4 regions of the Streptomyces sp. JLBT605 genome follow, and region 4 is predicted to be linked to each of the others. Evidence: riboswitches for the same ligand, from Rfam matches in the RefSeq annotation. Region 4 holds a riboswitch; each other region holds the start of a gene.

Region 1 (3,764 bases), 3.0 Mb from region 4:
AAGGCGTTCGCGGAGACCAACGACGCCGGGAAACCGAGGGGCGCACTGGCGCCACCGGACGCCTCCCACTGGGCGTACGCGACGCTCGCGCTGGGTTCCGCGCTGGCGCTGTTCATGTATCCGCACTCCATCACCGCCACGCTCTCCAGCCGCAGCCGTGAGGTGATCCGCCGCAACACCACCATCCTGCCGCTGTACTCGCTGATGCTGGGCCTGCTGGCGCTGCTCGGTTTCATGGCGATCGCCGCGAAGGTGGACACCGGCGGCAATCCGCAGCTCGCCGTCCCGCAGCTGTTCGAGGACATGTTCCCGGACTGGTTCGCGGGCGTGGCGTTCGCCGCGATCGGCATCGGCGCCCTGGTCCCGGCGGCGATCATGTCGATCGCCGCGGCCAACCTCTTCACCCGCAACATCTACAAGGACTTCCTCAAGCCCGACGCGACCCCGGCTCAGGAGACGAAGGTCTCCAAGCTGGTGTCGCTGCTGGTGAAGGTGGGCGCGCTGGTCTTCGTCCTGTCCATGGACAAGACGGTGGCGATCAACTTCCAGCTGCTCGGCGGCATCTGGATCCTGCAGACCTTCCCGGCCCTGGTGGGCGGTCTGTTCACCCGCTGGTTCCACCGCTGGGCGCTGCTCGCCGGCTGGGCGGTCGGCATGATCTACGGCACGTGGAAGGCGTACGACACCCCGAGCGCCACCCAGAAGCACTTCGGCAACACCACCGAGGTCCCCTTCATCGAGAAGATCGGCTACATCGGTCTGACCGCCATCGTGCTCAACATCGTCGTCACCGTCGTGCTGACGCTGGTGCTGCGGGCCCTGAAGGCTCCCGACGGCGTCGACGAGACCTCGCCCTCGGACTACACCGGGGACGCCGGCGACCCGGGCGTCAAGGCCGAGCTGCCGCCGGCGACGGCGGGGGCACCCGGCGGCCACTGAGGGGCGCCAGGGCGCGTTCCGGCCCGGCCGGAAGGTAGCGTGGAGGGACAGGGGCGCGGCGTGCTCGCCGCGCCCCTTCCGTGTGCCGTTCCCGCCCCGTGCCGCCCGCCGTCCTGCCCCTGCGCCAGGCCCCGTGGGCCCCGTGGGGCGGGCTCGGAACGCATGCCTCAACGCAGGTCAACTCCGCCTCGATATAGCACATTCATACGAAATCTCAAACGCGGTGACACAAGATGTGGGGGCACACGCGGCAGCCAACACAAGATGTATGCTCGTCCTCGCTGTCGCCGCAGGGGAATCCGGTGCGAATCCGGAACTGTCCCGCAACGGTGTACGTGTGTGTTTTTGCGTGCGCGTAAGTCCGACCACCTGCCGACGGCCTCGAACACGTCCGGGCCTCGCGGGTTGGGCCGGTGGACGCTGTGCGGTAGGCCCCGACCCTGGTCCGGCATGCCCGCACGCGCCCATCGCGCCCACCCTCGTAGGCCCTCCCAGCCGAGCGAGGGAGAGCACCTCCGTGACCATCGCGCCCGCCGATCCGGTTTCAGCGGCCCAGGACTTCCAGGGCCCCGGCCCCGCGTCCGACGCGCCCGGAACCGCCCTGCTGCGCACCCTGACCGACCTCACCGCCGACCTGCCCGCCACCGACCCCGGCAAGGTCGCGGCCGCCGCCCTGCGCGGCCGTCACGCCGGGTCCGACGAGGCGGAGTTGCGGGACCTGGCCACCGAGGCGGCCGCCGGACTGATCGCCGAGGAGCCGGAGTACTCCCGGCTCGCCGCGCGCCTGCTCACCCTCACCATCGCCGAGGAGGCGTCCGGACAGGGCGCGGTCTCCTTCTCCGCCTCCGTCGAGACCGGCCACCGCGAGGGCCTGATCGCCGACACCACCCTCGCCTTCGTGCGGACCCACGCGGACCGGCTGGACGCACTGGTCGACACCAGCGTCAGCGACGGCGCCGACGACCGCTTCGGCTACTTCGGCCTGCGCACGCTCTACAGCCGCTACCTGCTGCGCCACCCGCTCACCCGCAAGGTGATCGAGACCCCGCAGCACTTCCTGCTGCGGGTGGCCTGCGGCCTGGCCGAGGACCTCTCCGACCGGGCGCTGGAGGACGTCCGCGAGCTGTACCGGCTGACCAGCTCGCTGTCCTACCTGCCCAGCTCCCCCACGCTGTTCAACTCCGGTACCCGGCACCCGCAGATGTCCTCCTGCTATCTGCTGGACTCCCCGCTGGACGAGCTGGACTCGATCTACAACCGCTACCACCAGGTCGCCCGGCTGTCGAAGCACGCCGGCGGCATCGGCCTGTCGTACTCGCGGATCCGCGCGCGGGGGTCGCTGATCCGCGGCACCAACGGCCACTCCAACGGCATCGTGCCGTTCCTGCGCACCCTGGACGCCTCGGTCGCCGCGGTCAACCAGGGCGGCCGGCGCAAGGGCGCCGCCTGCGTCTACCTGGAGACCTGGCACGCCGACATCGAGGAGTTCCTGGAGCTGCGGGACAACACGGGCGAGGAGGCCCGCCGCACCCACAACCTCAACATCGCGCACTGGATCCCGGACGAGTTCATGCGCCGGGTCGAGGCCGACGCCGACTGGTCGCTGTTCTCCCCGGTCGACACCCCCGAGCTGGTCGACCTGTGGGGCGATGAGTTCGACACCGCGTACCGCCGCGCGGAGGCCGAGGGGAAGGCCGTGAAGACCATCCCCGCCCGGGTGCTGTACGCCCGGATGATGCGCACCCTGGCGCAGACCGGCAACGGCTGGATGACCTTCAAGGACGCCGCCAACCGCACTGCCAACCAGACCGCCGAGCCAGGCAAGGTCGTGCACTCCTCCAACCTCTGCACCGAGATCCTGGAGGTCACCGACGACGGCGAGACGGCGGTCTGCAACCTGGGGTCGGTCAACCTCGCCGCGCACCTGGGTGCCGACGGGCAGATGGACTGGGAGAAGCTGGACCGCACGGTCCGCACCGCGGTCACCTTCCTCGACCGGGTGGTGGACATCAACTTCTACCCGACCGATGAGGCCGGGGCGTCCAACTCCCGCTGGCGGCCGGTGGGTCTGGGCCTGATGGGTCTGCAGGACGTGTTCTTCCGGCTGCGGCTGCCGTTCGACTCCGCCGAGGCCAAGGCGCTGTCCACGAAGATCTCCGAGCGCATCATGCTCGCCGCGTACGAGGCCTCCTGCGACCTCGCCGAGCGACACGGCCCGCACCCGGCCTGGTCCGCCACCCGCACCGCGCGCGGTGTGCTGCACCCGGACCACTACGAGGGCGCTCCCATGGCCTGGCCGGAGCGCTGGACGGCGCTGCGCGAGCGGATGGCGAAGACCGGCATGCGCAACTCGCTGCTGCTGGCCATCGCGCCGACCGCGACCATCGCGTCCATCGCGGGCGTGTACGAGTGCATCGAGCCGCAGGTCTCCAACCTCTTCAAGCGCGAGACGCTCAGCGGTGAGTTCCTCCAGGTCAACTCCTACCTGGTCGAGGAGCTCAAGGAGCTGGGCGTGTGGGACGCGCAGACCCGCGAGGCGCTGCGTGAGTCCAACGGCTCGGTCCAGGACTTCTCCTGGGTGCCCAGGGAGGTCCGCGAGCTGTACCGCACGGCGTGGGAGGTCCCGCAGCGCGCGCTGATCGACATGGCGGCCGCCCGCACGCCGTACCTCGACCAGAGCCAGTCGCTCAACCTCTTCATGGCCTCGCCCACCATCGGCAAGCTCAGCTCGATGTACGCCTACGCCTGGAAGCAGGGCATCAAGACCACGTACTACCTGCGTTCGCGCCCGGCGACCCGGATCGCGCAGTCGGCGCGCGCCACCG
Region 2 (3,764 bases), 4.6 Mb from region 4:
GGCCCGCGGTCGGCTCGTCCATGATCAGCACCCGCGGGCGCATGGCGACGGCCCCGGCGATCGCGGCGCGCTTCCGCTGCCCGTACGACAGCAGATGGGTGGGCCGGTCCCGCAGCGCGGTGATGTCCAGGGCCTCCAGCGCCCGCTCGACCCGGTCGCGGACCTCCTCCTCGGGCAGGCCGAGGTTCATCGGCCCGAACGACACGTCCTGCTCGACCGAGGCGGCGAACAGCTGGTCGTCCGGGTCCTGGACGACCAGCTGGACGGTGGTGCGCAGCCGGGTCAGCCCCTTGCGGTCGTAACCGACCGGCGTGCCGTCCAGGCGGAGTTCCCCGGTGGCGCAGCGCAGCCCGCCGCTGAGCAGCCGGAGCAGGGTGGTCTTGCCGCTGCCGTTCCGGCCGAGCAGGGCCACCGAGCGCCCCTCGACGATGGTGAAGCTCACCCCGTCGAGCACCGTGGGGCCGTCCTCGTAGGCGTAGCCGGCGTCGATCAGCTCCACGACGGGCAGCGGGGTCATAGCGCGAACCTTTCGATGACGAGAGTGAGGGCGACCAGGCCCGCCAGCAGGGCCGCGGTCGCGCCCAGGAACCGCGCCGAGACGGCCGCCGGGGGCACCAGCACCCGCAGCGTCCCGTCGTACCCCCGGCCGGCGAGCCCGGCCTGGAGGCGCCCGGCCCGGTCGAAGGCGCGGACGAACGCGGTGGCGCCCAGGCCCGCCAGCGACCGCCAGGCGGCGGCCCGGCCGGTGTGGCCGAGCCGGGCGGCCTGCGCCTGCCGGATCCGGCTGATGGCGTCCAGCAGCAGGAAGCTGATCCGGTACATCACCAGGGCGACGTCCACGACGGCCGCCGGAACCCCGGCGCGCACCAGCCGGGGGAGCACATCGGACACCGGCGTGGTGAACGCGAACAGCAGCACACCCAGGGAGGCCGCGGCGGTGCGCAGCAGGAGCTGCCCGGCGTGCTCCGGGCCGTGCGGGGCGAGGGACACCAGCCCCGCGGAGCCGCCCACCTGGAACAGCAGCGGGACGGCACCGGTGACGCAGAAGCCGAGCGGGACGCGGAAGGCGCGCCACAGCTGACGCCCCGCCACCCCGGCCGGGCCGAGCAGCACGGCCAGGGTGGCGGCGGCGACCAGCGGGGCACCGGGCCAGGGCGGCAGACAGACCGCCGTGACGGTCAGCCCCAGGCCCAGCGCGGCCTTCTCCAGCGGATGGCGGCGGCGCCAGCGGCTGCTGTGCGCCGCCGCGTCGATGGGCAGCACGCGGCTACGCCGTCCGGCGGCCGGAGCCGCCGGCCGTTTCGGTGCCGACGGTCCCGGCGCCCGCTGTTTCGTCGCCCGCCGTCCCGGTGCAGGCCGTTTCGGTGCCGGCGGTCCCGGCGCCCGCCGTCACGGTGGCCGCGGTCGCCGACTCGGCGCCGGTCACCTGCCGCTCGGTCGCCATCCCGGCTGGAGCCTGCTCCGCGGCCGCGCCGCCGGTACCGGCCTGGGGCACCTTGGCGGCCTGGGCCTCAGCCGCGCCGGCCATCTCGGCGGCCTTGGCCGCCTCCGCCGCCCTGGCCTCGCCCTGGCGCCGCCCCTTGCGCAGCCCGAAGTAGTAGGCCAGCACGCCCCCGCCGAGTGCCGCCTGGAGAGCGAACAGCGCCGACTCGATCTCTCCGGAGGGCGGTTCGTACAGCGGCGAGAACCACGGCTCGTAGTCCGGCTTGTTCTCGGTGATGGCCGTCTCCGCCTGGGCGTCGGACCCGGTGAACGGCTCCTCCTTGTCGTCACCGAGCCCGAGGGCCAGCGGCAGGACGGCGAGCGCCGCCACCGCGGCCAGCAGCAGCGCGTTGATCCTGGTGTTGCGGTTCATCGGGCCACCGCCTCCTTCGCGTCGGCCGGCCGCTCGTCCCGGGCCAGGACGCCCAGCCGGGTCAGCTCGCTCTTGCTGGACTGCGTCAGCAGCCGCACCACCAGCACGGTCAGCAGTCCCTCGCTGACCGCCAGCGGGATCTGCGTGACCGCGAAGATGCCGCCGAACTTCGCCAGCGCACCGGCGAACCCGCTGCTGGGGTCCGGGAAGGCGAGCGCCAGCTGCACACTGGTCACGCAGTAGGTGCTCAGGTCGGCGACGAACGCCCCGAGGAACACGCTGACCATCAGCGGCAGTCGGAAGCGGCGCAGCAGCCAGTAGACGCCGTATCCGGCCCACGGCCCGACGATCGCCATCGAGAAGGCGTTGGCGCCCAGCGTCGTCAGCCCGCCGTGGGCCAGCAGCAGAGCCTGGAACAGCAGGGTGATGGTGCCCAGCACGGCCATGATGGGGGGCCGGAAGAGGATCGCGCCCAGTCCGGTGCCGGTGGGATGCGAGCAACTGCCCGTCACCGAGGGGATCTTCAGCGCGGAGAGGACGAAGGTGAAGGCGCCGGAGGCGCCGAGCAGCAGGGTGCTCTCCGGGTTCGACTTCACCTCCCGGGTCAGGGACCGCACGCCGTGGATGAGGAACGGCGCGGACGCGGCACCCCAGGCAGCCGCGTGCAACGGGGGCAGATACCCCTCAGCTATGTGCATGGGAAGGGAGACCTCTCCAACACCTCGTGGATGGACGACACGCCTTGGCCGGTCTCCTGGCTGACGGGTCGTGCCGTCTCGGCTCCGCCTTCCCGGGCGCCGCGGTTCCCCGCGCCGTCCCAGTGGCCGCCCCGAGGGGCAGGAGCCGGACTTCCCGATCACAGTGGCGAGGGCCGCACCGGTTTCTCCACCGGTTTCCCGTCACCAAGGCGCTGCGACTTTAGTGCTCCCACCCTGGTCACGACAACTTTCGCAAAGGGGGCGCCAGGAGGTTGCCGGGGCTCACACCGCCGGCGGCATGGTCTGCTCGGCCCAGATGGTCTTGCCCCGCCGGGTGTAACGGCTGCCCCAGCGGGTGGTCAGCTGGGCGACCAGATACAGGCCGCGGCCACCCTCGTCGGTGGCCCGTGCCCGGCGCATCCGCGGCTGCGTGCTGCTGGGGTCGGACACCTCGCAGGTCAGCACATCGGTGCGGATCAGCCGGAGTTCCACCGGACCGCCCGCGTGCCGGATGGCGTTGGTCACCAGCTCGCTCACCACCAGCTCGGTGGTGAACGCCAGCAAATCCAGCTCCCAGACGGCCAGCTGGCCGGCCACCAGCTCCCGCGCCCGCGACACCACCGCCGGATCGGCCGCCAGCGCCCACGTCACCGTGTCGCCCGGCGGCACCCGCCGGGTCCGGGCGACCAGCAGCGTCACATCGTCCGGCAGCCGGGTCGGCGGCAGACCGGCGACGATCTCCCGGGCCACGTCCTGCAGCGGCCGGTCCCGCGCCGCCCCCGACCGGACCAGCCGCTCCCGCAACTGCGCCATGCCCTCGTCGATGTCGCCCTCTCCGCGCTCGATCAGCCCGTCGGTGTAGAGCGCCAGGACGCTGCCGGGGGCGACGTCGACCACCGTCTTCTCGAACGGCAGCCCGCCCACGCCCAGCGGCGGCCCCGGGCTCATCTCGACGAACTCCGCCGAGCCGTCCGCGCCCACCAGCGCCGGGGGCGGATGGCCCGCGCTGGCCAGTGCGCAGCGCCCGCTCACCGGGTCGTACACGGCGTACAGGCAGGTGGCGGCGAAGGAGTAGGTACCGCCCGGGACGGCGGCGCCCTGGGGGCTCGGCCGGGTCGGCTGGAGGGCGGTGCCGCCCTCCAGCTCCAGCTCCGGCCAGCCGCCGCGGTCGCCGGAACCGGCGTCCAGCCCGGTGTCCAGCGGCAGTTGCA
Region 3 (3,764 bases), 440 kb from region 4:
CTCCGCGTGTGCGGCGTCGCCCCGCGTGGCGCGCGCGAACGCGGCGCGCCGGTACGAGGTGAACGGCGCGCCCCATCGCGCGGCGCGGGCGGCACAGCCGGCACGCACGCCGTCGGCGCGCCGAGCCGCTTCGCGGGTCGACCGCCAGGCGCGCCCGGACGCACACGTGGCGGCCGGTGGCGTGACCCACGGCCCCGCCTCGGCGCCGCTGCGCGGCACAGGACGGCGGAGCGCTGGGTCGCCGTGTCGGCCTCGCGCCGGATCGCCGGTGCGGCTCATCCGGCCCTCGTCCCGGCGGCCTTCGCCTGTCCCGCTGCCCCGGCTCGTCCCGGCCCACGGCCGCCGTCGGAGAGGGCCGACCGCACGGCGCCGATCGCCAGCCGTCCGGCGATGGATGTCGCCAGCGCCAGTGCTCCCACCCGCCGCGACAGCCGGGCCGCGCGGTCGATGTCGGCGACCTCCACCGGCCGGCCGGAGGCGTTGAGTACCGGCCGGTGCTCGACCCGTCCGCCGTACGCGAGGGTGCCGCCCAACCGGACCCCCAGCGCTCCGGCGAACGACGCCTCCACCGGGCCCGCGTTGGGGCTCGGGTGCGCGCGGCCGTCGGCGCGCCAGGCCCGCCGGGCGCCGCGCGGGTCCGGGCCGGCGAGCGTGGCCAGTGCGGCCGTCAGCCGGGCACCGGGCCAGCCGGCGACGTCGTCCAGCCGGGCCGACGCCCAGCCGAAGCGTCGGTAGCGCGGCGATTTGTGACCCACCATGGCGTCCAGGGTGTTGACGGCCCGGAAGCCGACCAGCCCCGGAACGCCGCCGATCGCGCCCCAGACCAGGGCGCCTACGACGGCGTCCGAGGTGTTCTCCGCGACCGACTCCACGACCGCGCGGGCCATCTGCTGACCGTTCAGCGCCTGCGGATCCCGTCCGCACAGGTGCGGCAGCCGCTCCCGGGCGGCGGTGAGGTCCCCGGCGGCGAGCGCGGCGCCGATGGCCTGTGCCTCGCGGCGCAGCGAGGTGCCGCCCAGCACGGACCAGGTGGCCGCGGCGGTGAGCGCGATGTCGGCGGTGCGGGACAGCGAGCGCACGACACAGGAGGCGGGGAGGCCGGGGAAGACAGAGGAGGCGGGGAAGACAGAGGAGACGGAACCGGACGGCGCCGGGGGGCGCGCCGCGCCGCGCGCGGCCGCAGCGGGCTGCCGCACGGCATGGGTCAGCAGCGCGGCACCGGCGGCCGCGCCGCCCGCGCAGAGCAGTGTGTGCAGTGCGCCGTACCCCCGGTGGTCGTGCCACAGCCGGCGCTCCACGGCAGCCGCGGCCCGCCCGAAGGCGGCCACTGGATGGCCGCGGCGCGGATCACCGGCGGCCAGGTCGCAGGCGAAGCCGAGAGCGGCGCCGCACGCGAAGGAGATGGCGTGATCGGCCCGCATCGCTCAGCCTGCCGTCGCGCCTCGACGGGGGAGCGGGGAAGCAGTGGGTGCGGCGGGTGGAGATGGCCGCATGGCGGTGCCGGGCATGGCGCAGTGTCCTCACTCAGGGTCCGCGCCCTGGCTCGACGTGACCGGCGGTGAGAGTCTCCTGGCTCCCGGATCGGCGCTTCCCCCGGTCTTCCAGCCCCCTCGCGGTGAGCCGTGACCTTCGACAGGCGGCGGAGCGCTCCCCGGTGACAGTGGCGGGACCGCGCCGGACTCGCACCGGCTTCCTCTCCTGCCGCCGTTTGGCTCGGGCAGTCCACCACGCTGCGGGAAGGGCCGTCAACTCACCTTTGACCTGCGATGAGACGGTCTGCCCCGGGTGTGGCCGAGGGCACAGCGGCAACCGCGCTCCCGGCCCGGACATGGCTGAGTCCCTGCCTGGACATGACTGAGTCCCGGTCCGGGCACAGGGCCCGGACCGGGACTCATACGTCCGGATGCCGGCTCAGCCGACGATGATCGAGATGCCGTACGCGACGGCCGCCGCGCACAGCGCGAAGCAGAGGTAGGCACCCCCGCGCGCCGCCACCGAGGGGGCGCCGGCGGTGGCGACCGCCGTCTCCCCGGCGGTCTCCGCACGCCGCTTGCGCGAGCTGCCGACGATGCCGAGGGTGAACACCCCGACCAGCGCGACGGTGAAGAGCAGGCTGACGCCGAAGACCTGGCCGAGAGCTTCCCAGTCGATGTCCATCGGATTTCTTCCTTACCTGGCCGTGATCAGGCCGTGGCCTGGGCGGGGGCGGCCGCGGTGGCGGCGGGGGCAGCGGGGGCGGTCGGCTCGGTGACGGCCGCCGGTGCGGCCGGCTCGGTGGAGGCCGCCGACGCGGCCGGCTCCTCCGCGGGGGCCGCGGCCACCGGTCCGGCGGGCGGCGGGGCGACGGTCTGCAGCGCGGCGGTGACCACGCCCACCGGCTCGGCGAGTTCCGAGCCCGTCTCGTTGACGTTGGTGTGGTCGATCGGCTTGCGGCGCGAGGCCACCCAGATCGCTGCGCAGGCGGCGATCGCCAGGACCGCGACCGCGGCGACGCCCCAGTTGCCGCGCTCGGCGAGCAGCGCCGCGGCGGCACCGACGAGACCGGCGGCCGGCAGGGTCAGCACCCAGGCGGCGGCCATCCGGCCCGCGGTCGACCAGCGGACCACGCCGCCCTTGCGGCCGAGGCCCGAGCCCATGACGGCACCGGAGCAGACCTGGGTGGTGGAGAGCGCGAAGCCCAGGTGGGAGGAGGACAGGATGGTCACCGCGGCGCCGGTCTGGGCGGCGAAGCCCTGCGGCGGCTGGATGTCGGCGAGCCCCTTGCCCATCGTGCGGATGATGCGCCAGCCGCCCAGGTAGGTGCCGAGCGCGATGGCCACACCGGCGGAGACGATGACCCACATCGGCGGGTCGGAGTCGGGGGCGATCACACCGCCGGTGATCAGCGCGAGGGTGATCACACCCATGGTCTTCTGGGCGTCGTTGGTGCCGTGCGCCAGCGAGACCAGGGCGGCCGAGGCGATCTGACCGGCCCGGTAGCCCTTCGCGGCGTCCTCGGGGTCGGCGTTCCGGGCGGCCCGGTAGGTGAGCCGGGTCGCCAGCAGCGTGGCGGCACCCGCGACGATCGGCGCGGCGACGGCCGGGATCAGGACCTTCATGACGACCGCGTCGCCGTGCACGGCGTCGAAGCCGACCGAGGCGACGGTGGCGCCGATCAGACCGCCGAACAGCGCGTGGGAGGAGCTGGAGGGAAGACCGGCGAGCCAGGTCAGCAGATTCCAGATGATCGCGCCGACCAGGCCGGCGAAGATCACTTCGGGTTGGATGCCGGATTCGTCGACGATCCCCTTGGAGATGGTCGCGGCCACCTCCACCGACAGAAACGCGCCGATCAGGTTCAGCGCCGCGGACATCGCCACCGCGACCTTCGGCTTCAGCGCGCCGGTGGAAATGGTGGTGGCCATGGCGTTGGCCGTGTCATGGAAGCCGTTCGTAAAGTCGAACACCAAGGCCGTGATGATCACGATCCCGATGAGAAGCGTGATGTGTTCCATTCACCCAGGCAATCCGCTCGGTGGTCAGTAGCACGGCGACGTTAAGGACGCGGGGTGAACGGAAGGTTAACTGGCACTGGCGTCGCGGTGACACAGGTGAAGGGGTGTCTGGCGTGCCCTTGCCGCCACTGGGGTGAAGCTCGCCCACCGTGTGATGAATGTGACGTACACGACGTATGGCGACCACATGGCACGGAGGTGACACACCGGAGACGGGGCCCGCCCGACGCACCGACCGACGCCCCCGCAGGCCGTCACCCCGGCGGGCAC
Region 4 (3,764 bases):
TGTGCGGGGGCGGCGCCCAGCGCGAGCAGCAGCCCGGCCAGCAGAGCGCCGGCAAGCCGGAGAGGGGGGAGAGGGCGGGGAGGGGCGGATATGGCCGTGGCCGGCCGCCGGGTGGCGGCCGGCCGGGCGGTGGACCGGAGCCTCATCAGTGCTGCTGCTTCTTCCGGCCGCTCAGCAGGAAGCCGATCCCGATGCCCGCGACCGCGCCCACGCCGACGATCCACCAGACGTTCAGGCCGCCGTCGTCGTCCTTCTCGTCCTTGTCGTCCTTCTTGTCCTGCTCCCGCTGGGTCTCGCCGGGCGTGTCCGACGGCGCCTTGGCCGCCGGGCCGGTGGCGGACAGCTTGCTCAGCAGGTCCGTGCCGCCGAAGTCCCGCGGGTCCGCGCCGGCCGCACGGCTGGCGAGGATCAGCTTGGCGAGGGCGGCCGGCTGGTCCTTGGCCCAGGTCAGCGCGGAGCTGTCGTTGCCCTGAAGCCAGCTCAGCGGCTTGGCGGCGGCCTCCCGGTGGCCGCCGGCGGCCAGCGCGAGGACGGCGTCCGCGGTGCCGCCGACGTCGGCCTGCTTCTCCTGGCCCGGCATGCTGGAGTTCAGGTGCCGGCCGTGGCCGGCCATGGTCGCGGAGAGATACGCGGCCGCGGCCTCGCCTGCGTCGTCCCGCTCGCGCTTGCCCTTGGCGTCGTCGTCCTTGCCGCAGTCCAGCGGCTCGACCGCCTCGTCCTCCCCCTTGCCGACCGGCTCGAAGAGGAAGCCCTTGCCGGTGGCGGCGAGCGCGGCGGCGGAGGTGGCCAGGTCGTTGGCGACGACCGGCTTGCCCTTCTGGAGCTGGTACGTGAAGGCGCCCCGCTCGTCCTTCTTGGCGTCGCAGCCGAGCTGGAGGCCGAGCAGCGCGTCGTACGGAGTCTTGGAGCCGCGCGCGGAGGTGACCTTCGCCGGGTCCTCGCCGGTGGCGGCGAACGCGCCGATGACGGCCGCGGTGGAGTTGGCGTCGCTCGGGCTGCCCGGGTTCATGCCCCAGCCGCCGTCGTCGTTCTGCTGCCGCTTCAGCCAGCCGATGCCCTTCTCCACCGAGGCGCCGTGGCCGCCGACCGCGGCGAGCGCCTGCACCGCGGCCGCGGTGGCGTCGCTGAACTCGCCCTTCTTCGGCTCGCACGGGGTGGAGGTCTCGGCGCGGTAGGCGGCGAAACCGCCGTCCGCGCACTGCTGCCCGGTCAGCCAGTCGACGGCCGCCGCCGGCGGGGTGGCGCCCACCGACTTCTGCGCCAGCAGCGCCAGCGACTGCCGCCAGACGCCGTCGTACTGGGGGTCCTGGCTCCCGTACAGCCCGTTCGGCAGGGCGGACGCCTGCGGCTTGGGCGTCTTCGGGGGCGCCTCGTCGGCCAGCGCGGCGGGGGCGGCGGTCATGCCCAGGACGACGGAGACAGCGAGAGCCGCGGCGCTGCGGCGTGCGTTCATGGGACGGTGCCTCTCGGTGGAAGAGTCTGCGGTGGGCGGTACACAGCGGGGCGCGGCCGTCCACCCGCGCGCGCCTGGCGTACGCGAGGGCACCGGGCTCCGCTCCGTAGACCTCGACGGTGCCGCGCACCGGGCGACCGGTGCGGGAGCCTTCGTCGTGGCCGAGCGGGTGCTCCGGCTCGTACGGTCGCGGGCCCGCCGAGGGCACGAGCCGTACTCACGGTTGCGGGTCAGCGCCGGAATTGCACCGGCTTTCCCCGATCGGTCACGGTGAAGATGAAGTTGTGCACGGACACCTTAACCGGCGGCCACCGGATCGCCCGGCGCCGGGCGCGTGGGCCTCGCCACGGCCGGGGCGAGGACGGGCCGGGCTGGGCTGTGGCGGGGTGTCGGGCGCATTGCCCGCCGGGGTGCGAACTGGTATCCAGTTTTCTGATGCAGCGTCAGATAGTCGGAGCGCTGCCCCGCGCCGAGCCCCCGGGAGGCATCGGGCATGAGCGACCCCATCGAGTACCGACAGCTCTACATCGGCGGCACGCTGGTCGACCCGGCCGGTCAGGACACCATCGAGGTCGTCTCGCCGCACACCGAGGCGGTCATCGGGCGGGTGCCGCACGCCACGCCCGAGGACGTCGACCGGGCGGTCGCGGCGGCGCGCGCCGCCTTCGATGCCGGGCCTTGGCCGCGGATGAGCCCGGCGGAGCGCATCGCGGTCGTCACCCGCGTCAAGGACGCCGTCGCGGCCCGCCACGAGGAGATCGCGCGGACCATCAGCGCGCAGAACGGCAGCCCCTGCTCATGGAGCGTGCTCGGCCAGGGGCTCGGCGCGATGCTGGTGTGGGAGGCGGCCCTGGCCGTGGCCCGCGACGCGGTCTACGAGGAGCGGCGCCCCGGCATCCTGGGCCCGCTGCTGGTGCGGCGCGAGCCGGTCGGGGTGGTGGCGGCCGTGGTGCCGTGGAACGCCCCGCAGTTCGTGGCCGCGGCCAAGCTCGCGCCCGCGCTGCTGACCGGATGCCCGGTGATTCTCAAGCCCTCCCCGGAGGCCCCGCTCGACTCGTATCTGCTCGGCGAGATCGCCGCCGAGGCCGGGCTGCCCGAGGGTGTGCTCTCCATCCTCCCGGCCGACCGCGAGACCAGTGAGTACCTGGTCGGGCACCCGGGGGTGGACAAGGTGTCCTTCACCGGATCGGTCGCGGCCGGCCGGCGCGTCATGGAGGTCGCCGCGCGCCGGCTGACCCGGGTCACCCTGGAGCTGGGCGGAAAGTCGGCCGCGGTCATCCTGCCGGACGCCGACCTGGACGCGGCGGTCGCCGGCATCGTCCCCAACGCCTGGATGAACAACGGCCAGGCGTGCGTGGCGCTGACCCGCATCCTCGCGCCGCGCAGCCACTACGACGAGATAGCCGAACGGCTCACCGCCGCCGCCTCCGCCCTGGTCGTCGGCGACCCGCTCGACCCCGCCACCGAGGTCGGCCCGCTGGTCGCCCGCCGCCAGCAGCAGCGATCGCTCGACTACATCGGCATCGGGCAGCGGGAGGGCGCCAAGGTGCTCACCGGCGGCGGCCGCCCCGCCTCCCCGGCGACCGGCTGGTACGTCGAGCCGACGCTCTTCGCGGACGTCGGCAACGACATGCGGATCGCCCGGGAGGAGATCTTCGGCCCGGTGATCTGCCTGCTGCCGTACGAGACCGAGAAGGAGGCGGTGCGCATCGCCGACGACTCCGACTACGGGCTGTCGGGCAGCGTGTGGACCGCGGACGTGGAACGCGGCATCGACATCGCCCGCCGGATCCGCACCGGCACCTTCTCGGTCAACACCTTCAGTCTCGACATGCTCGGGCCGTTCGGCGGCTTCAAGAACTCCGGTCTCGGGCGCGAGTTCGGGCCGGAGGGGTTCGCCTCCTATCTGGAGCCCAAGACCATCCACCTGCCCGCCGGGTGGGAGGGCTGACCCGGTGGCGGACCGCTGGGAAGTGGAGGTCGACCGCCGGCTGTGCGTCGGCTCGGGGATGTGCGCGGCCACCGCGCCGCGGGCGTTCCGGCTCGACGCGGCCCGTCAGTCCCGGCCCGTCGAACCGGAGGTCGAGGGCTCCGACGCGGTGCTGGCGGCGGCGGAGGGCTGCCCGGTCGAGGCGATCGCGCTCCGGCTGGCGGGCGGCGGGGAGGCGGTGTTCCCGTCGGAGGAGTGAGCGGCGGCAGCCGAGGGCGGGCCTCAGCCGCCGGGTGCGCCTCAGCCGCCGGGCGCGACCGACCGCCCGGCCCGCCCGCCGGCGGCCTGCTCGCGCGGTGCGCCGGCCGCCGGTTCGCGCGG

Evidence for each region. Region 4 has a riboswitch for cobalamin ahead of AC4BDD_RS21625 (SCO2321 family membrane protein). Riboswitches for the same ligand answer to the same signal wherever they lie in the genome.
Region 1: linked by a shared signal. The riboswitch ahead of AC4BDD_RS08975 (ribonucleoside-diphosphate reductase subunit alpha) and the one ahead of AC4BDD_RS21625 (SCO2321 family membrane protein) in region 4 are both predicted to bind cobalamin.
Region 2: linked by a shared signal. The riboswitch ahead of AC4BDD_RS01950 (energy-coupling factor ABC transporter permease) and the one ahead of AC4BDD_RS21625 (SCO2321 family membrane protein) in region 4 are both predicted to bind cobalamin.
Region 3: linked by a shared signal. The riboswitch ahead of AC4BDD_RS23560 (cobalamin biosynthesis protein) and the one ahead of AC4BDD_RS21625 (SCO2321 family membrane protein) in region 4 are both predicted to bind cobalamin.

Annotation. Positions count from the first base shown of each region.
Region 1 is NZ_CM177087.1:2,002,504-2,006,267, forward strand. It holds gene mctP (monocarboxylate uptake permease MctP) at 1-939, shown strand, start outside; cobalamin riboswitch at 1,208-1,330, shown strand; gene AC4BDD_RS08975 (ribonucleoside-diphosphate reductase subunit alpha) at 1,457-3,764, shown strand, end outside.
Region 2 is NZ_CM177087.1:380,676-384,439, reverse strand. It holds gene AC4BDD_RS01965 (energy-coupling factor ABC transporter ATP-binding protein) at 1-517, opposite strand, end outside; gene cbiQ (cobalt ECF transporter T component CbiQ) at 514-1,263, opposite strand; gene AC4BDD_RS01955 (energy-coupling factor ABC transporter substrate-binding protein) at 1,268-1,855, opposite strand; gene AC4BDD_RS01950 (energy-coupling factor ABC transporter permease) at 1,852-2,553, opposite strand; cobalamin riboswitch at 2,583-2,777, opposite strand; gene AC4BDD_RS01945 (ATP-binding SpoIIE family protein phosphatase) at 2,836-3,764, opposite strand, start outside.
Region 3 is NZ_CM177087.1:5,403,448-5,407,211, forward strand. It holds gene AC4BDD_RS23560 (cobalamin biosynthesis protein) at 276-1,421, opposite strand; cobalamin riboswitch at 1,564-1,695, opposite strand; gene AC4BDD_RS23565 (hypothetical protein) at 1,912-2,157, opposite strand; gene AC4BDD_RS23570 (inorganic phosphate transporter) at 2,184-3,494, opposite strand.
Region 4 is NZ_CM177087.1:4,961,181-4,964,944, forward strand. It holds gene AC4BDD_RS21620 (SCO2322 family protein) at 1-146, opposite strand, end outside; gene AC4BDD_RS21625 (SCO2321 family membrane protein) at 146-1,453, opposite strand; cobalamin riboswitch at 1,601-1,755, opposite strand; gene AC4BDD_RS21630 (aldehyde dehydrogenase) at 1,947-3,404, shown strand; gene AC4BDD_RS21635 (ferredoxin) at 3,409-3,642, shown strand; gene AC4BDD_RS21640 (TetR family transcriptional regulator) at 3,684-3,764, opposite strand, start outside.